2 regions of the Tepidimonas sp. HKU78 genome follow, and region 1 is predicted to be linked to the other one. Evidence: predicted binding sites of a transcription regulator. Region 1 holds the regulator's gene; the other holds the start of a gene.
The links. The regulator sigma-54, encoded in region 1, starts transcription at its own class of promoters, with help from an activator protein. The targets are predictions, from matches to a motif close to TGGCANGNAANCTGCTTT.

Region 1 (10,237 bases):
GCGTATATCCAAGACGTCCTCGATGGGCGTATGCCCGCACCGGATCCGCTGAGGCAGCAGGTGTGGGCGCTGCAACGGGCGGTGCAGTCGTTTTGTCAACCCGAGGAGTCAGGCCATGCAGCCACACACAGTCCATGAGAAGCCGACAGTCTTTCTGGTGGGGGCGGGTCCGGGCGACCCGGAGTTGCTCACGGTCAAAGCGGTCAAGGCGATCGCACAGGCCACGGTGTTGTTGGTCGATGACTTGGTGGGCCGGGGTGTGCTGGCATACGCTCAACCCGGAGCGCGCCAGATTTATGTCGGCAAGCGTGGCGGATGTGCGTCCACGCCGCAGCACTTCATCGAGCAGCTGATGATCCGTGAGGCGCGCCGCGGAGAGCGCGTCGTTCGCCTCAAGGGAGGCGATCCGTTTATCTTCGGCCGCGGCGGCGAGGAGGCGGAGCGCTTGCGTGCTGCAGGGCTGCAGGTCGAGGTCGTCAGTGGCATCACGGCGGGCTTGGCTGCGACGACCAGCCTTGGCGTGCCCTGGACGCATCGCGCCCATGCGCACGGTGTGGTGTTGGTCACGGGACATGCGCACCCAGGCAGTTCGGGGCCGGATTGGCGTTCGTTGGCGAAAACCTGCGTGTCAGCCCGCTTGACGTTGGTGATTTACATGGGAGTGGCGTTGGCGCGCTGCTTACAAGAGGAGCTGTTGGCCGGGGGCTTGCCCGCCGACACACCGGTTGGCGTGATACAACACGCCTCGTTGCCCCAGCAGCGCCACGTCGTGACCACACTCGACGCCCTGGCCCTGGCGATCGAGCGCGAGTGCCTGGGCAGCCCGGCCGTGATCATTGTGGGCGACGTGTTGCGTGGCTTGCCGACCGCCCAATCCTGCCTATCCGAGAAAGGCCAAGCCCTGGCATAGCACGCTTGCGCAAAAAAAGAACCCCGACCTAAAGGGCCGGGGTTGCAAGCCTTATGCTGTCACACACAAAGGCACCCGCTCAGGGAGGAAAAGCGGGGAGCCGCAAACGGCTCAAGCGAAACTTTACCACAAACTGACGAGCTGGGTGTTCGGAAAGTCGCAAAAAAGTGACAGCGCCTCTCAGGTCTCGTCGTTTTGAGCAGTTTTGCGGTTTCTGGGCTGCAGGTCGAAGCGCAGCAACCGGCACTCGATCGGCCCGTTGAACAGCGGCACGCGCCGGCTGGCCTGCAGGCGCAGCCGGCGTGGCAGTTCGCGGTCGGGCGTGAGCACCCAGGCGGTCCAGCCGCCGAAGTGGGTCTTCCAGTGCGCGGCCAGCCGCTCGTAGAAGACGTCCGCTCCCAAGCCGCCGACCACGCCGGCGGCTTCTATGCGTTCTCCATACGGGGGATTGAGCAACAGCACGCCAGGCCACGGGCTAGGGGGCAGGCGTTGCAGGGCGTCGCCGCCGCGGAACTCGACCGCTGCGCCGACACCGGCACGTTCGGCATTGCGGCGGGCGAAATCGACCATGCGGAAGGAGACGTCGCTGCCGTAGGCGATGGCCGGTCCGCCGGTGGGCCAGCGCCGCTCGGCGGCGCGCGCCTGCTCGCGCAGCGCGGCCCAGCGCGCCGCGTCGTGTGGCAGCAGCCGCTCGAAGGCGAAGCGCCGCTGACGCCCCGGTGCCTGCCGCAGCGCGATCTGCGCGGCCTCGATGACCAGCGTGCCGCTGCCGCAGCAGGGGTCGAACAGCGGCACCGGCGCGCCGTCGGCGTCGGTGCCGGTCCACCCGGTGGCGGCAATCATCGCGGCCGCCAGCGTCTCTTTCAGCGGCGCGTCGCCCTTGTCGGTGCGCCAGCCGCGCTTGAACAATGGCTCGCCGCTGGTGTCGAGCGACAGCGTCAACGTGTCGGCGCTCAGGTGGGCATACACGCGCACATCGGGTTGGGCCGTGTCGACGCTGGGGCGCGCGCCGCGGCGTGCGCGCAGGCGGTCGCAGACGGCGTCCTTGATGCGCAGCCCCGCAAAGTGCAGGCTGCGCAGCGGACTGCGCTGGGCTGTGACTTCGACCTTGATCGTATGCCGTGGCGTGAACCAGTCTTCCCAGGCGATTTCGGCAGCCGCGCCGTAGAGGTCGTCTTCGCTGCGGTACGGGCCCTCCCATAGGCGCAGCAGCACGCGCTGGGCGATGCGGCTGTGCAGGTTCAGGCGCAGCACGGTATCCCAGTCGCCGCGCAGGCCGACACCCGCGCGGCCCAAGGTCAAGGCGTGGTCGGGCACGGCGCACAGGCGCTGCACTTCGGTGGCCAAAAACGGGGGACAGCCGCCCGCGCAGGGCAGAAAGAGGTCGACGGTGGACATGGTCAGGCGTGGCGGGTCTTGCGCAGGGTGGCCGTGGGGATGCGCAGCGCCTCGCGGTATTTGGCGACGGTGCGGCGCGCGCACTCGATGCCCTGTTCGCGCAGCAAGTCGGCGATCTGGCCGTCGCTGAGCGGCTGGCGGGGATCTTCGGCGGCGATGAGTTGTTTGATGAGGGCGCGCACGGCGGTGCTGGAGGCGTTGCCGCCGGCGTCCGTGGCCAAGCTGGAGCCAAAAAAATATTTCAGCTCGTAAGTGCCGAAAGGGGTGGCCATGTACTTGGCGTTGGTGACGCGGCTGATGGTCGATTCGTGCAGGCCCAGCTCGTCGGCGATGTCACGCAGCACCAATGGTCGCATGCCGACCTCCCCGTGCAGAAAAAAGTTGCGCTGTCGCTCGACGATGGCGCGCGCCACGCGCAGGATGGTGTCGAAGCGCTGCTGCAGGTTTTTGATGAACCAGCGCGCTTCTTGCAACCGTTGTTGCAGATCGCCACTGCGGTGCTGGCGCAGGGCCTGGGCATAGATATCGGTCACGCGCAGGCGCGGAAGCACCGCGGGGTTGAGTTGGACGTCGAACTGCGTGCCGCGCACGGTGACGATCACATCGGGGACGATCACTTGCCGTTCGGCGTCGGCGAAGCGGCGCCCGGGCTTGGGTTCAAGGCGCGACAGCAGCGCAAGCGCCGCGCGCACGGTTTCCTCGTCCAGCCCGGTTGCCTGGCCCAGCCGCCGCACGTCGCGGCGCGCGATCCACTCCAGCGGCTGCCCGCACAGCGCGTCGGCCGCGCGGGCCGTGGGGGTGTTGGGCAGTTCGCCGATTTGCAAGCGTAGGCACTCGGCCAGGTCGCGCGCGCCCACGCCCGCGGGCTCCATGTGCTGCAGCCAGCCGAGGGCGCGGCGCAGCAGCGAGGCGATCTCGTCGCGCCGCTCGGCATCGACCGACTCGCCGGCGGCCTGGCACTGCTGGCACAAAGCGTCCGTCAGCTGCTCGAGCGAATCGGGCAAATAGCCGTCGTCGTCGAGCGACTCGATCAAAAAAAACAGCGCGGCGCGTTCGTCGTCGCTGAGGTGCAGTGCCAGGGCTTGCCGGTGCAGGTGGTCGGCCAGCCGCTCGGGCGGATGGGCCAGTTGACGGGTGAGCTGCCGCTCGTCGTCGTCGCCGTCTGCGCCGCGCTCGACGCCGGGACCTTCCCAACACCACTCCGCCGGTGACTCGTCGGCAGTGGGCCCATCGTCGGCCGCCCAGCCCCCGGCGTCTTCGTCCAGTCGAGCCCCCCACTCGGTCTGCGCCAGCGCCGCCTCGCCGTCGAAGACGGCCATGGTATCGGGCGGCTCTGCATCGTCGATCTCGGGGGGCGACGTCGCCGTGTCCGTCACCGCCTCGGGGCTGGGGTCGGTGTCTTCTTCCGCACGTTCGAGAAAAGGGTTGTCGGCCAGCGCCTGTTCGATCTCCTGCGCCAGCTCCAGCGTCGACAGCTGCAGCAGCCGGATCGATTGCTGCAGTTGCGGTGTCAGGTTCAGGTGCTGCGCGGTGCGCAGCGTCAGGCCCGCTTTCATGGCACGCTACAGGCGGAAATGCTCGCCGAGGTAGACGCGGCGTACCTCGGCGTCATCCACGATGTCGGCGGGCGTGCCGTGTGCGAGCACCCGACCCTCGCTGATGATGTAGGCGTGGTCGCAGATGCCCAGCGTCTCGCGCACATTGTGGTCGGTGATCAGCACCCCGATGCCGCGTGCCTTAAGAAACCCGATGATGCGCTGGATCTCGATGACGGCGATCGGATCGACACCCGCGAACGGCTCATCGAGCAGGATGAAGCGCGGGTTGGTGGCCAGCGTGCGCGCGATCTCGACGCGGCGCCGCTCGCCGCCCGACAGCGCGGGCGCCGGCGCATCGCGTAGGTGGTCGACGTGCAGCTCTTGCAGCAGGCGATCGAGTCGCTCGCGCAGCACCGGTTCGGCCAGGGGACGGCCGGCTTCGTCGTGTTGCAGCTCCAGCACCGCGCGCACGTTTTGCTCGACCGTGAGTTTGCGAAAGATCGATGCCTCCTGCGGCAGGTAGCCCAACCCCAGGCGCGCGCGCCGGTGGATGGGCAAGTTTTCTGCCGGTTGGTCGTCGATCCACAGCCGCCCGGCATCGGCACGCACCAGGCCGACGATCATGTAAAACGACGTGGTTTTGCCCGCCCCGTTGGGGCCCAGCAATCCCACCACCTCGCCCCCGCGCACCTGCAGCGACACATCGTGCACCACGGTGCGGCGGCCGTAGCGCTTGTGCAGCCCTTGCGCGCGCAGGCAGCGCGCGTTTGGCGCCGATTCGCTCACGGGCGGCGCTCCAGGCGGTCGCTGGGGGCCAGCGCCGGGGGGGGCAGGTCCGGCGCGGGCTGCGTGGCGGCCGGGTCGGCCTTGGACGGGGTGAGCAGCGCCCGCACTCGAGCGCCTGCGCTGGCACCCGCGCGATCGCCATCGACCGAGAAGGTCTGCGCCCGATTGTCATAGACGATGACGGCGCCGCTCGCGCGGTCGGTCAGCACCGTGCCACGGTAGCGGCGCAGCTCGGCCTGGCCGCGCAACGTCACCCGATCGGCCTGCCCATCGTAGTCGATGCGCTCGGCCTCGCCCTCGATGTACTCGTCGAGTCCGTCGCGCTTTTGTCGATAAAACGCACGCTGTGTTGCGTCACCGGTGACGGTGCCGAACTGGTGGCCTTGCGCGTCCTGCCGCACCTCCAGCCGCTGGCCGCGGATGCGGATCGTGCCTTTGGTCACGACCACGCGTCCGGTGAACACACTGGTCTGCCGGCCTTCGTCGTAGCGCAGGGCGTCGGCTTCGACGTTCATCGGCGCGTCGCGATCGGCGCGCTCGGCGTGGGCCCATAGAGGCAGGCCCATGACGGCGGCGGTGAACAAAGCGGCGGTCAACCGCAGGGGTCGAATGGCAGCGGGCACGGATTTTGCTCCTTGCGGTGCGCCGATTGTGCCACGATTGCCCGCGGCCGCCACCCCGGGGGGCGAGTGGCGTCAGGCCTGACGCACGCGCGCGATCAGGGCGTCGGCCACCACCAGCGTGCGCGCCGCCTGCCCGGGGACGAGGAAGCGCCCGGCGATCCCCAGCGACGGCGTGGCGTCGACCTCGTAGGCGTCTTGCAGCTGCAGCGCGCGCTTGACCTTGCCGCTGACGCCAAACGACTGATACGTCTGCGTAAAGGTCTGACGATCCAGCCCCTGCTTGGCGGCCCAGGCCGCGACCGCGTCGAGCGAGTTGAAACGCTCGCGCTCCTCGTGCACGGCCTTGAAGGCTTTTTCGTGCAGGTCGCCCAGGCGGCCCATGGCCTCCAGCGTGTAATACAGCCGCTGCATGGGCTCGAACGCCGCGTTGAACCCGACAGGCACGCGCCGCACCACGACTTCCTTGGGCAGCTTGCGCATCCACTCGGTCATCAGCGGCTCGAAGCGGTAACAGTGGATGCAGCTGTAGGCGAAGAATTCGAGCACCTCGACCTGGCCGGGGCCGGTGTCCACCGGTGCCGGTTTGGACAGGCGGCGATAGTCCGTGCCCTCGCGCAGGTTGGCCTGTGCCAACGCGGCGGGCAGGGTAGTGGTGGCGGCTAGGCCGACGAGGCAAGCGTGAAACTGACGGCGGTGCATGGTGAGTGGCCCGTAGGGTGACGAACGAAAGTGACGACCAACGACTCCGATGCGGCGTGGGGTGCGCAGGTTCCCAACGGAGGTCAGCGCTGCACGCGCACGAGCGCCGTTTCGATCTGCTGGCCGCGCAGGCGTTCTTGCATCAGCTCGGCGTCGACCTTGTTGTCGAACGGCCCCAGCCGCACGCGGTACACGCGTTGCCCGGCCTGCTCGCGTTCGCTGACCTTGGCGCTAAACCCCTGCAGCGCCAGCCGCGCGCGTTGGGCTTCGGCCTCTTCGGCCTGGCGAAACGCGCCCACTTGCACGTAGTACTGGAACGGGTCGGCTGCGGCGGGCTGGTTCTCGCTGCCTGGGCTGGCGGGGGCGGTGGGCGTGGCACGCTGGCGGATCAGCTCGGCGATGGGGTCGCCTGCCGGGGCTTTGCCCTCCCCGGCAGGTGCGGGCGCGCTCGCGGCGGTGTCGGGTGCGGCCGCGGGTGCCTCGGCCGCGGGGGCAGCGGCAGGGGGTGCCGTGCGCGACAGCCCGGCGTTCGGGTTCCAATGGCGCAGCCGCTCGGCTTCGGTCTCGGGCTGCATCGGTTTGCGCTGCACCCCGCGATCCACCAGCGGGATAGGCACTTTGGTGACGTACACCGCCACGGCCAGCGCCGCACCGATGCCGACCAGCAGCCCCAGCACGAAGCCAAGTAACGTGCCCCCAGACTGCGGGGCTGCGGCGAGAGAACGAGATCGGATACGGGTCGTCGCCATGGATGGGCACTCCGAAAGACGCACGCCGCTCACATCGAGGTCGGCGCGCTCACGCCGAGCACGCGCAGCCCGCTGCGCAGCACCTGGGCCGTGGCGGCCACCAGCGCCAGCCGCGCCAGCCGCACCGCTTCATCGTCGACCAGGATACGCTCCGCATCGTAATAGCTGTGATAGGCCGACGCCAGCTCACGCAGGTAGAACGTGACGTCGTGCGGCGCGAAATCGGCAGCCGCCGCGCGCAGCACGTCCGGGAAGCGAGCCAGTTGCAGCATCAGCGCCTGCGCGGCCGGGGTATCGAGCGGCGTTAGATCGGCGTCGCGCAGCCGCGCCGGGTCGCCGCCCCATTGCGCCAGCACCGAGCAGATGCGCGCGTGCGCGTACTGCACGTAGTACACGGGGTTGTCGTTGTTTTGCTGGATCGCCAGATCCACATCGAAGGTGTACTCGGTGTCGGGCTTGCGCGACAGCAAAAAGAACCGCACCGCGTCCTTGCTCGTCCACTCGATCAGGTCGCGCAGCGTGACGTAGCTGCCCGCGCGCTTGGAGATCTTGACCTCTTGCCCGCCGCGCACCACGCGCACCATGGTGTGCAGCACGTAGTCGGGGTAGCCCTTCGGGATACCCAACCCCACCGCCTGCAGTCCGGCGCGCACGCGCGCGATGGTGCCGTGGTGGTCCGTGCCCTGGATGTTGATGACCTTGGTAAAGCCGCGTTCCCACTTGGTGATGTGGTAGGCCACGTCCGGCACGAAGTAGGTGTAGGTGCCGTCGGACTTGCGCATCACGCGGTCTTTGTCGTCGCCGTACTCGGTCGTGCGCAGCCACAGCGCGCCGTCTTTTTCGTAGGTTTTGCCGGCGTCGATCAGGCGTTGCACGGTTTGGGCGACGCGCCCCGAGCTGTACAGGCTCGACTCGAGGTAGAACTGGTCGAAGCGCACGTCGAATGCGCGCAGGTCCAAGTCCTGCTCGCGGCGCAAATAAGCCACGGCAAACTGGCGGATGCCGTCCAGGTCTTCGACGTCGCCGCTGGCGGTCACGGTGCGGTCATCGGCTTCGACGGTTTTGCGCGCCAGAAAGTCGTCCGCGATGTCCTGGATGTAGTCACCGTTGTAGGCGGCCTCGGGCCAGCCCGCATCGCCGGGTTTGAGGCCGCGCGCGCGCAGCTGCACCGAGCGCGCCAGTGTCTCGATCTGCACGCCGGCGTCGTTGTAGTAGAACTCGCGGTGCACCTGCCAGCCTTGGGTCTCGAACAGGTTGCAGATCGCGTCGCCCAGCGCGGCCTGGCGGCCGTGGCCGACGTGCAGGGGGCCGGTCGGGTTGGCGCTGACGAATTCGACCAGCACGCGCTGCCCGTGGGGCGGCTGGTGGCCGTAGCGGTCGCCCGCGGCCAGCACCTCGCGCACCACCTGCTGCTTGGCGCGCGGGTGCAGGCGCAGGTTGATGAAGCCGGGCCCGGCGATCTCCAGCGCCGCCACCCAGCGCTGAAACGCCGGTTGGGCCTGCAGCCGCTGCAGCAGCGTCTGTGCCACGTCGCGCGGTGGCTTGCCCAGCGGCTTGGCCAGTTGCAGCGCGGCGGTGATGGCCAGGTCGCCGTGCGCCGCTACCTTGGGTTGCTCGAAGGCGGCGCGCGCCCCCGCGCCGGGGTGCAGCGCTTGCAGCTCGGTGGCCAGCGCCTCCAGCAAATCATGTTTGACGGATTGCATGGCGGCAATTGTAGGCGGCGGTCGCCGCCACCCCGGCCACGCCGGCCGTGTCGGTGCGCACTCGGGCCGGTGTGCGCGTGCGCGACGCCGGCGGGCGGTCGCGCAACGGCGCAGTCGCCCCTTCAGCGCCGCGCGCGGCGCTGCGCGGCCAGCACGCACAGCAGGTCGCAGGCCACGTGGGCCGCGGCCAGCGCCGTGATGTCGGCGTGGTCGTAGGGTGGTGCCACCTCCACCACGTCCATGCCGATCAGGTGCAGCGGCACCAGCCCGCGTACGATGTGCAGCGCCTGCGCGCTGCTCAAGCCGCCCGCGACCGGCGTGCCGGTGCCGGGCGCGTGCGCCGGATCCAGGCAGTCGATGTCGAATGTCAGGTACGCCGGGCGATCCCCGACGATGCGCAGCACCTGCTGCAGCGCCCAGTCGGCACCGCGCGCGTGCACCGTGGGCGCATCGAGCACGTGCACGCCCATGAAGTCGTCGTTCCAGGTACGAATGCCGACCTGAACCGAGTGCGCGGGGTCGATCAGGCCCTCGCGCACGGCCTTGAAAAACATCGTGCCGTGGTTGAGCGACTCGGGGCTGTCGTCCGGCCAGGTGTCGCAGTGCGCGTCGAAGTGGATGAGCGCCAGCGGTGCACCGAACCGCTCGGCGTGCGCCTGCAGCAGCGGGTAGGTGATGTAGTGGTCACCGCCGAAGGTGAGCATGCGCGCGCCGCTGGCCAGGATGCGACGCGCATGGTCGCGGATCGCGCCTGGTATCGTGAGCGGGTTGTGGGGGTCGAGCCAGCAGTCGCCAGCGTCCACCACCGCCAATGTCTCGAAGGGGTCGAACCCCCAGGGAAACGGCTTGAGTTCGGCCAATTGCACGCTGGCGGCGCGGATGGCGGCGGGCCCCAGGCGTGCGCCAGGCCGATAAGTGGTGGCGATGTCCAGCGGCACGCCGCTGACGACGACGTCTGCGCCCGTCAGGTCGCGCGTGTACGTGCGGCGCATGAAGCTCAGCACGCCGGCGTAGGTCATCTCGGGCCAGCTGCCGTGCAGCGTGGGGCGGCGGATGGCGCCGTCGCCAGCGGGCGGCGCCTCGGGGATCGGGGGGCTCATGGCGCGATTGTGGCAGGGCCGACCGGTGGTGACGCGTGATGTCGTCAGGTGGGTGACGGCGTCCAGGCGTGCGCGCGCAGGTCGTCCAGTGACACGAAGGCCAGCGCCCGCTCATGGCAGCTCTCCAGGATCACTGGCGGTGCCACGCCGGCGTCCAGCGCCTCTTTCCAGCGCAGCGCGCACAGGCACCAGCGGTCTCCCGGTTTGAGGCCAGGGAAGCGCCACTCGGGCCTCGGCGTGACGAGGTCGTTGCCGCGCTGTAGCGAAAACGCCAGGAACTCCGCGGTCACCTTGGCGCAGATGACGTGCGAGCCGACGTCGTGGGCGGCGGTGTGGTAACAGCCGTCGCGGAAATAGCCGGTCAGCGGGTCGTAGGAGCAGGCGCGCAGCGGCCCTCCCAGCACATTGCGAGCGGTCGGTTCCATGGTCGGTGCGTCGTCGATGAGACAAGCCTGCACTGTAGCGCGGTGGCATCAACCTTGTGTCTCATGGGGCGCGGGCAGTGGCAGCAGCGCCGCGCGCGCCGCGTCACGGATTGCACGGGTGAGCCGCTGCGCGGTGGGGGGCTCGCGCTCCCAGTGCTGCCAGTAAAGCGCCACGTCCACCACCGCGTCGGGGATGACCTCCTCCAGCGGGGGTTTACCCGTGCGTTGGGCCAAGTGCAGTTCGGGCACCATGCCCCAGCCCAGGCCCAGCTCGATGGCGCGCTCGAAGGCGTCCACCGCTGGCGT
Region 2 (10,237 bases), 1.3 Mb from region 1:
TACCGCTGCCCAACGATGGCTGTTGGCCGGTGGGCAGACGGCATCGCAGCGGCCGTGCACCCATTCGATGGGCACACCCTGCTGCGTGAGCTCTCGCACCGCCCGGTCGAGTTGCCCCGGTCGCACGAAACCGCGGTGGCGCAGGTAGTGGACCTGAATGCGGTATTTGCGCAGGGCGGCGTGGTCGGCCGGCAAGCGGCGCGGCTGCCGGGCCTGGGCCTGCGCGCTACGCAAGCGCCGGTGCAACACGGCCCACTCCCGGTGAATGGCCGCTGCCAGCGCGAGATCACCATCCAGCCGCGCTAGGCGCTCGCTTCGTTTCATCCCATGCTCGGCCAACCCTGCTTCCAGCACCGCCCAGCGACGGGTGACGCGCAGCGCTGCAACACCGAGTGTTCCAGTTTGAAGCACCTGCGCTAGGCGACGCAGTGCCACGGGCAGTGGCGTACCCACCTGAATGGGCCAAAACGGCTCGTTGCCCAGGCGCTGTCGGGTCTGCGGCGTGGGCAGCAACAAGCCACCAATCTCGCGCCAGCGCAGGGCAAAAGCCCCACGCAGCACCAGGCGCTGCACACGCTGGGGGTGCCGCTGCGCATAGGCCAGCGCCAGCACCGTGCCCCAGGATCCGGCCAGCACGGCCCAGCGCTCTAGGCTCAGGTGCACGCGCAAGGCCTCCAGATCGGCAACGAGAGCCTGTAGGTGGTTGCCCCGCGTGCTGCCGCGCGGGCGGCTGGCTCCGCTGCCGCGTTGGTCGGGCACGATGGCGCGCTGGCAGTGCAGGTCCAGCGGTGTCACAAGGCCGGGCTGTGCTCCACTGCCCGGGCCGCCGTGCAGCACCAGCCACGGCTCGCCAGCTGCGGCACCCAGTCCGCGCCAAGCGATGCGGTGACAGCGCCCGACCGGCAGGAGGCTCGGTGGCGACCAGATCACTGGCGTGGGGTTTTCCCTAGGCGGATCCGAGGTGGCACAGATATTGCGATACATTGGTGCTGCTCGTGATGCTGTTGAGCAGTCGGGCAGCAATCACTTTCCGTGCCAACCTTCTTCTGGAGACACATATCATGCAATGGACCACTCCCGCTTTTACTGATCTGCGCTTCGGGTTTGAGATCACCATGTACATCGCTAACCGGTAACCCTCCTTTCTGCGTCGCTGGCTTGCCTTCTAGTCCGACGGGAAAGATGGGGGAAGCGTCCCCTGTGGCCCGGCAGGGCCGGCCTCAGGGGCGCCTGCGACAGGGCTCTGCAGACCGGCGTCGAGTGCGGATTCCGATGTTTGGCATGTTTCGCTTCTCTTGCGGCGCTTGGTACCGCTCTCGCGTTTTGTTTCTTGTCCGCTGACCGATAGTCCATGCGCATCCGGGTTTTGGGTTCATCGGCGGGCGGCGGTTTCCCGCAGTGGAATTGCAATTGCCCCAACTGCGATGGTGTGCGACGTGGTACGCTGCGCGCAACACCACGCACGCAATCGTCCATTGCGCTGAGTGCCGACGGCACTAATTGGCTGCTGGTCAACGCCTCGCCCGACATCCTAACCCAGATCCAGCGCACCCCGTCCCTGCAGCCGGGCCGAGCGATCCGCGACAGCGGCATCGCCGCCGTGCTGCTAATGGACGCTCAGATCGACCACGCGACCGGCCTGCTGATGCTGCGCGAGCACAAGACGCCGCTGGCCCTTCTGGCCACGCCGGAGGTGTTTTCGGACATCTCCAGCGGCTTTCCGATCACCGGCATCCTCTCGCACTACTGCGGCATCGAGCGAAAGGAACTACCCATCGATGGCAGCGCTGTCCACATATCGGCCCTGCCGGGTCTGCAGCTGCAGGCCGTGGCGCTGAATTCCAAGCCGCCACCGTACTCGCCTTTTCGCGACGCGCCCCGCCCAGGGGACAACATCGGCCTGCTGATGACCAACCGGGCCACCGGCGCCAAGGCCTTCTATGCCCCCGGCTTGGCTGAAGTCACACCGGAGCTTATTGCGCTCATGAGCAGCTGCGCGGTGGTGCTGGTCGATGGCACGTTCTGGGCGAACGACGAGATGCAGCGCCTGGGCCTGTCCACGAAGTCCGCGCTGGATATGGGCCACCTGCCGCAGAGCGGACCGGGCGGCATGATCGAACAGCTCGACCGCCTGCCCGCGTCCGTGCGCAAGATTCTCATCCACATCAACAACACCAATCCCATACTGGTGGAGGACTCGCGCGAGCGCGCGCTTCTGACGCAGCACGGCATCGAAGTTGCTTTCGACGGTCTGGAAATCACATTCTGAGACCCATGGAAATCGCTCAACCCTTGCGTACCGACGATCACCTGCCGCCCTGGGACCGCGCCGAATTTGAAGCCCAGCTGCGTGCCAAGGGCAAGGCCTATCACATCCACCATCCGTTCAATGTACGCATGAACTCGGGCGGTTGCACGCCCGACGAGATACGCTGTTGGGTGGCCAACCGCTTTTACTACCAAATTTGCATCCCGCGCAAGGACGCCGCCATCCTGGCCAACATGCCCGACCGCGAGCACCGACGCCTATGGATCAATCGCATACTCGACCACGACGGCTATGGCGATTACCAGGGTCCAGCGGCCGGCGGCATCGAGGCTTGGACCCGCCTGGGTGAGGCTGTGGGTATCCCGCGTGAAGAACTGTGGTCCCTGCAGCATGTGGTGCCTGCGGTGCGCTTTGCCTGCGATGCCTACGTGCACTTCGCCGCCACCGCCCCCTGGCAGGAAGCGGTGTGCGCCTCGCTGACCGAGATGTTCGCGCCGCAGATTCACAAGGATCGTCTGGCTAGCTGGCCTGCACACTACCCCTGGATCGATGCTGACGGCCTGGCCTACTTCCGCAGCCGCATCCCATTGGCCAGCCGCGACGTAGAACACAGCCTGCGTGTGACGCTGGACCATTTCCGGACCCGGGCGCAGCAGCACCGCGCGCTGGATATTCTGCAATTCAAGCTGGACATTCTTTGGACCATGCTCGACGCCATCGAGAAAGCGTGTCAGTGACACGTGCCCGCCCTGCGTCGCTTCGCTTCTCTGCTGCGCGGAGGAGCGCCTGCGGCTGGGCAAAGCAAGTGCCACGGTGCGCCCCGAAGGACGGTCTCTCTGATCCACCGCTGCTGTCGACATGAGCTCTCTTCCCTTACAACCCAAGCTATCCCGCCGTTTCCGGCTGCAGTATGAAGAGGCGCAGTCGCGCTGGGTGCTGCTCTACCCGGAAGGTATGGTGCAGCTCAATCGGAGTGCAGCTGAAATCCTAAAGCGCTGCAACGGCGAGCAATCCATCGACGCGATCGTGGCTGAGCTGGAGGCCGCGTTTCACGTACAGGGCATTGAAGCGGACGTCCGTAACCTGCTGGAGGAGGGCAAACGCCGTGGTTGGATCGAGTGATCTCTTGAGTGCAAACCCGACCCCGGCCGGTCCGCCGCTGTGGCTGCTGGCGGAGTTGACCTACCAGTGTCCGCTGCACTGCGTGTTCTGTTACAACCCCACGCGCCATGCGTTGATCACTGACGAGCTATCGACAGCTCAGTGGGTGGACGTGATCACACAGGCGCGCAAACTTGGCGCCGCGCAGCTAGGTTTTTCAGGGGGTGAGCCGCTGTTGCGCGACGACTTGGAGGAATTGGTGCAAGAGGCGCACCGCCTGGGCTACTACACCAACCTGATCACCTCGGGGGTGGGCCTTACGCCAACGCGAGCGCAGCGGCTCAAGGATGCGGGACTGGATCATATTCAACTTTCATTCCAGGACTCCACCAGGGAGCTGAACGACTTTCTCAGCCACACGAGAACCTTCGATCTCAAGCAGCGCGTCGCCAAACTCATCAAGGCGCATGACTGGCCCATGGTGATGAACTGTGTATTGCACCGGCACAACCTGCCGCATGTGCGAAAGATCATCGACATGGCGGTGGCGCTCGAAGCCGAGTATCTTGAACTGGCCAACGCCCAATACTACGGATGGGCCTGGGTCAACCGTTACCACCTCATGCCAACGCGTGAGGAACTTGCGCAAGCCGAAGCCGAAGTGAATGCCTTTCGCGCCGAGCAGAACGAGAGGACGGAAGGCCACAAGACCCGTGTGCTTTTCGTTGTGCCTGACTATTTCGAAGAGCGCCCTAAGGCCTGTATGAACGGCTGGGGCGCGGTGTTTCTTTCGATTGCGCCTGACGGGCTGGCTATGCCCTGCCACAACGCGCGCGATCTTCCGGGCCTTCATCTGCCAAACGTGAGGGATATGCCACTCGCCGACATCTGGTATCGCAGCGATGCTTTCAATGCTTTCCGTGGCGACGCTTGGATGAAGCCGATCTGCCGCAACTGCGATGACCGCCACAGGGACTTCGGCGGTTGCCGCTGCCAGGCCTTCTTGCTGACTGGCGATGCGACCGAAACCGACCCGGTGTGCAGCAAGTCGGCTCACCATGAAAAGGTGGTGGCCGTTGTCCGCGACGCGCCCATGCGCCGGAACACCCCGATCGTATTCCGTAGCGACGCCGCTTCACGCGCCTTGCACCCGCTGCCGTGAGCAACCTCATTCAAGGCCTGAGCGGTGTGGGCACGTTTGCGTTGAAAGCTGTCTCGGAGCAATCGAGCGGCTGCCCCTAGATTCCTTACGCTGCCGCCCACTGCATGATCAACCGGTTTGACTTATCCGAGCGAGTTCGCTTTGCCGGCCGGCTTCATGGCCTCGAGTCGCTGTAGCGCCTTTAGCGCCTCGGTCTGGAAGTCTGGCCCGTCGGCCATCGCGGTAAAGGCCGTGACCTCGCCGTCAAAGCGCACCGTGCCTCGGTGCAGCAGCAGCAGGCGGTCGGCGCACCTGACTTCCTCGATCAGGTGCGTGGCCCATAAAACGGCCACGCCCTGCTCGCGGCACAGACGCTGAACGGTGCCCAGCAACTGCTGACGCGAGGCTGGGTCCAGTCCCACGGTGGCTTCGTCCATCAGGAGTACGCGCGGGCGGTGGAGCAGGGCGCGCGCCAGCTCCACTTTGCGCCGCGTGCCACCGGAGAGGCTGCGCACGACCGCACGGGCCTGATCCTGCAGGCCGATGGCTGACAGCTGCGCCGAAATGCGTTCGCGCGCCACCGAACGCGGCATACCGTGCAGGTCTGTGTGAAACAGCAGGTTGGCCATCACCGTCAGGTCGAGGTCGAGCGCGCACTGCTGAAACACCACGCCTAAGCCCGCCAACGCGCGCGCCGGGTGCTGGCGAATATCGTGGCCTAACACCCATATCGTCCCCTGGTCGGGTGTAAACAAGCCAGTGAGCAATTGCAGCAGGGTCGATTTGCCTGCGCCATTTGGACCCAGCAAGGCCAACAGTTCGCCGGCCCTCAGTTGCAGGCTGACGCTTTGGAGCGCGGGTTTGCCGTCGTAGGCTTTGTACAGGTTATCGGCGCGCAGTACCGTGTCACAGCTGAGAGCGGTCATGAGGCGGGAGCGGCCAGCAGGTTCATACGGGCGAGCAATTTTTTTTCGCGCTCAATGGTGGCCAGCACAGCCATGCGGTAGTCGTGGGTGTTGAGGTAATCCAGCGACTGATCGAAGCGGGCCAGGGCTTCGATGTGACGGGTACTGAACATGGCCTTATAAAAGACACCGTGTAGTATCTGGATCACCGACGGTGGCGTGCCGGCCGGTGCGGCGAGTCCCCATGGGGACGTATAAACCGCCTGCGGATAGCCCAGCTCGCGCATCGTCGGCGCGTCGGGCCAGCGTGGGTTGCGGGCGGCACTGAATATTGCCAACAAGCGCACTTGTCCCTTTTCCACCCAAGGCGCAAAACCCGAAGAGTTGACCCCACCCATGATCTGTCCGGTGGCGATGGCGAGCATCTGATCGGCCGTGCCTTTGTAGGGAACGTGCACGTATTTCACGTTGTGCTGGGTTAGGATCTCTTCCATCGCCAGGTGGGACGTGGTGCCGATGCCAGTGGAGCCCAGGATGAGTTCGCCCGGGTGCTGGACAGCCCAGCCGATCAGGTCAGCCACAGAGCGGAACGGGCTGTTGGATGGTACCAGCAGGCCGAAGTGCACGCTTGAGACCTGGGCTATCGGTGCAAGGTCCTTCACCGGGTCCCAGGCCACATGATGCATCAGCGCGTGTCGGTAGACCGTGATGGGCACTTGGCCAATGGTGTGGCCGTCGGGTTCCGCGGCCTTGAGCAGGGGCACCACCAGTGTGCCCGCGGCGCCAGGCTTGTTGACGATGACCACCGGCTGTCCCAGTAAAGGCGCGGCCTCCTCGGCCAAGATGCGCATGGTCAGGTCGGTCTGCCCGCCGGCTGGCCAGGGCACGATCACCTGTACTGGCTTACCAGGAAAAGATAGCCGGGCATTGGCCATCGGTGTGGCAGCCAAGGCTAGACTCCACTTCAGCCAGTGTCGACGTGTAACACTCGAGTGTTGCGCAATTGAGCAGTAACAGGCTGTGGTGTTTTGTCGGGCCATGACGGTAGCGTGTTGTCTCAGGGTTTACCCGGTCGTTTTGCATGCACCAGAGTGTTTTATTGGTTGTCATACGCAATATCCATTCCTGCAGCGGACTGGCACCGAAATTGCTGAATAGAAACGATCCGCCAACCATTCTAGGAGACGCTTCGTATGGCCCTTTGCACCGCACGATCTCTTCGTCCGCTTTTTCTAGCACTGTGTGTCGCTGCCGCAGTGACCGCAGGCCCCGTGCGGGCGCAGAGCAAGGTCTATGTGTCCAGCGAGAAGGACAACAAGCTCTATGTGTTCAATACGGCAGGCGAGCGGCAGGGTGCGATCGATGTGTGCAGGCGCCCGCGTGACATGAAGTTCAGCACCGACGGTTCGCAGATCTACGTGATCTGCGGCGATAGCAACGCCATGGGCGTGGTGGACGTGACCGGTGGCAGACTGGCCGGCACCGTGCCGCTGGGCGAGAGCCCGGAAATGTTCGGACTGAGTCCCGATGGCAAGACCGCATATGTCTCGCTTGAGGACAACGGTGCGTTAGGCGCGTACGATATCGCCAGCAAGAAAGCGTTGTTCGAGGTAAAAACCGGCGGCGAGCCCGAGGGCGTGCTGATCGCCCCCGATGGCAAGACGGCCTACGTGACCTCTGAGGTAGCCAATATGGTCCACGTGATCGACTTGGGCACGAAGAAGGTGACGAAGAACATCAAGGTCGGCAAGCGCCCGCGCCGCTTTGTCCTGTTGGCTGATATCAGCGAGCTGTGGGTCACCAACGAGCTGGACGCTTCGGTGAGCGTGGTCGACATCACGACCCATACTGAAAAGCAGAAGATCAAGTTTGAGGTCAAGGGCATGCGTGCTGCAGACATCACACCCGTTGGCATGGCAGTCAGTCCCGACGGCAAGCGCGTGTGGGTTGGCCTGGGCCGCGCCAACCACGTGGCCGAAGTGGACGTGGCCACCAAGGCGGTGAAGAATCTGGTGCTGGTAGGCAAGCGGCCATGGGGTCTCGATTTCTCGCCGGACGGCAAGACGCTGTTCGTGGTCAATGGTCTCTCAGATGACATGACGCTAATCAACGTGGCGTCGGCAAAGGCCGTCAAGACTGTGCCCGCTGGCCGGGTGCCGCACTCAGTCCTTGTCGCCAAATGACACGTTGGCTGACCGCAGCTCTGCGCGCCCTTTTGGGCATATTGGCGCTTGCGGCGGTGCTGCCAGCGTTGGCGGTCACCAAGGTCACGCTTGCCGTGATCTCACTCGAGGGGGACCCGCGACACGCGCCGCGCCGCATAGAAAAGGCGTATCCGGGTCACCCCACGGGACGCGCCATCGACGGTGTACGGCTGGCGGCAGAGGACTCGGCTTTCGAGCTGGACGCCGCTGGTATCGCTCTAGAAGTGAAAGACATCGTACTGCCGAGCAGCGCCGCGCTGAGCAAGGCGCTGGCTGATCTCAAAGCAGCCAAGGTGCAGTACATTGTGGCCGACCTGCCCGCTGCCGAGATGCGCGCGCTGGTGCAGGCGGTCCCAACTGTGCTGGGCGGGGCCATCGTGTTCAATGTGGCAGCCGACGACGACGCGCTGCGCGGCCCGCACTGCGCACCTTACCTTCTGCATACCTATCCGAGCCGTGCCATGCTCAGCGACGCGCTGGCGCAGTATTTAGCTGCCCATAACTGGCGCAAGGCGCTGGTGTTGCGGGGCCCGCTGTCGGGCGACGCGCTGCAGCTTGACGCCTTCAACCGAGCGGCCAAGCGCTATGGCATCCGCACCGTTTCGCTCAAATCGTTCAAGCCGACCGGCGACCCGCGCGAGCGCGATTTGGGCAATGTGCGCTTACTCACTGGCGCCGACCTCGAGTACGAGGTGGTCGTTGTGCTCGACAGCGATGGCGAGTTCGCCCGTACCGTTCCCTATGCTACGCAGCTGCCGCGCCCGGTGGTTGGGGCTGCTGGACTGGTAGCCGTGCCTTGGCACCCCCAGTGGGAGCGTAACGGTGGCCCGCAGCTCTCACGCCGTTTCGCCAAGTCCGCTCAGCGCCCGATGACCGGTCACGACTGGGCTGCTTGGATCGCTGGCCGCGCGGTGGCGACCGTATTGTTGGAACTGCCTAAGGCGCCTGTAGCTCAGCAGCTCAAGGCTCTGCGCGGTGGTTCGCTGGGGTTGGACGGCTTCAAGGGGCCGCGCCTGAGTTTTCGCACTTGGGACGGCCAACTGCGCCAGCCGATTTTTCTGAGCCATGTGGATGGCGTGATCGGCGTGGCGCCACTCGATGGCGTGCTGCACCCGAAAGATGTCCTGGACACCCTTGGGGTGGATGAGGCGGAGAGCGCATGCAAGCAGCGACCCTGAACACCGCTGACCCGACTCCCGCCCTGCTGCCGCACCTGCTGCGCGCGCTGCGCGCGGTGGTGGGTCGCGAGATCGCGCGCTTTGTGCGTCAGCCCTCACGTCTTGGCTCTGCTCTGGTGCGGCCGCTGCTGTGGTTTGTGGTGTTCTCGGCCGGCTTTCACAATGTGTTCGGTGTGGCCATCGTCCCGCCGTACGAGACGTACATCGAATACAAAGTCTACATGGTACCGGGCTTGCTGGGCATGGTGGCCCTTTTCAACGGCATGCAGAGTTCGCTGTCCATGGTTTACGACCGCGAGATGGGTGTGATGCGCCTTTTGCTGACGGCGCCGCTGCCTCGCGGCTGGCTTCTAGCCTTCAAGCTGCTGGCGGGTACGGCGCTGTCGGTGCTGCAGATGGTGGTGTTCCTCGGTATTGCCGGGGCCTTTGGCGTGGACGTCGCGGTGGCGCACCTGCCAGCCCTGTTATTGGCCATGGTGTGCGGTGCGGTCATGCTGGCCTCGGTCGGGCTGGTGCTTTCGGTCTACGTCAAGCAGCTGGAGAACTTCGCCGGCACCATGAACTTCGTGATCTTCCCGATGTTCTTCATCAGCCCCGCACTATACCCGTTGTGGAAGCTCGAAGAGTCCGGCGCCTGGTGGCTGTTGAAGCTGGCTCAGGTCAACCCCTTTACCCACGCGGTAGAAGCCATGCGTTTTGCCATGTACGGGCAATTCAACAGCGCGGCCTGGGCGGTGGTGCTGGGCTGCACGGCGGTTTTCTTTGGCCTGGCCCTGTGGGGCTATGACCCGCAACGGGGCTGGATACGTAAGAAGCCGGGTGGTTGAAACGGGGGCAGCAGCGATGAACACGAGACGCCAATGGATGAAGGCCGCGGCCTTAATCGCCATACCGGCCTGGGCACAGGAAGACCACACCGGCGGCGATCCGCTGGGCTCGATGCAATACCCCAGTCTGCGCGAGGAGACCATCGGTAAAGTCGTTGCCCGCTTCACCGACGCGGTAATCGTCAAAGGACCGGCTTTCGCCGAGGATGCGATGAACGTACCGCTGTTGGTGGACGCGCGCGGCCTGGCCAGCGTGGGCGGCGGCGTGGCGCGCATCCGCGTCGCGGTGGACCGGAACCCGGTACGCCAGGTGCTGGACTATGAGCCACTGCGTGCGCTGCCCCTGCTGGCCTTCCGCATCCGCCTGGAGCAGGCCTCGCCGGTGCGTGCCTTCGTGCAAACGCGAGACGACCAGTGGCACGTGGGCAGCACCTGGGTGCAGGCCGCCGGCGGTGGCTGCACGGTGCCGGGTATCACCCGCACCGACGGTTCGTGGAGCCGTACCCTGGGCCAGGTTCAGGCGCGCTTTTTCAACAACGTCATCGAGGGCAGCCGCCGCCTGCGCCTGCGGGTGATGCATCCCATGGACACCGGGCTGGTCGCAGGCATTCC

Region 2: the regulator sigma-54 is predicted to act here: its motif matches at 6,553-6,570, upstream of ACPYIS_RS09875 (PQQ-dependent catabolism-associated beta-propeller protein).

The regions. Positions count from the first base shown of each region.
Region 1 covers NZ_CP187547.1:707,329-717,565, reverse strand. Annotated here, with positions in the region: gene ybiB (DNA-binding protein YbiB) at 1-138, shown strand, start outside; gene cobA (uroporphyrinogen-III C-methyltransferase) at 116-910, shown strand; gene ACPYIS_RS03540 (THUMP domain-containing class I SAM-dependent RNA methyltransferase) at 1,091-2,308, opposite strand; gene rpoN (RNA polymerase factor sigma-54) at 2,311-3,864, opposite strand; gene lptB (LPS export ABC transporter ATP-binding protein) at 3,871-4,632, opposite strand; gene lptA (lipopolysaccharide transport periplasmic protein LptA) at 4,629-5,198, opposite strand; gene ACPYIS_RS03520 (thiol:disulfide interchange protein DsbA/DsbL) at 5,328-5,954, opposite strand; gene ACPYIS_RS03515 (SPOR domain-containing protein) at 6,038-6,703, opposite strand; gene argS (arginine--tRNA ligase) at 6,733-8,406, opposite strand; gene speB (agmatinase) at 8,529-9,506, opposite strand; gene ACPYIS_RS03500 (DUF2237 family protein) at 9,551-9,931, opposite strand; gene argP (HTH-type transcriptional regulator ArgP) at 9,980-10,237, opposite strand, start outside.
Region 2 covers NZ_CP187547.1:1,972,100-1,982,336, forward strand. Annotated here, with positions in the region: gene ACPYIS_RS09835 (alpha/beta fold hydrolase) at 1-984, opposite strand, end outside; gene pqqA (pyrroloquinoline quinone precursor peptide PqqA) at 1,062-1,136, shown strand; gene pqqB (pyrroloquinoline quinone biosynthesis protein PqqB) at 1,352-2,269, shown strand; gene pqqC (pyrroloquinoline-quinone synthase PqqC) at 2,275-3,006, shown strand; gene pqqD (pyrroloquinoline quinone biosynthesis peptide chaperone PqqD) at 3,128-3,391, shown strand; gene pqqE (pyrroloquinoline quinone biosynthesis protein PqqE) at 3,396-4,532, shown strand; gene ACPYIS_RS09865 (ATP-binding cassette domain-containing protein) at 4,655-5,437, opposite strand; gene ACPYIS_RS09870 (tripartite tricarboxylate transporter substrate binding protein) at 5,434-6,351, opposite strand; gene ACPYIS_RS09875 (PQQ-dependent catabolism-associated beta-propeller protein) at 6,610-7,599, shown strand; gene ACPYIS_RS09880 (branched-chain amino acid ABC transporter substrate-binding protein) at 7,596-8,798, shown strand; gene ACPYIS_RS09885 (ABC transporter permease) at 8,780-9,625, shown strand; gene ACPYIS_RS09890 (quinoprotein dehydrogenase-associated SoxYZ-like carrier) at 9,642-10,237, shown strand, end outside.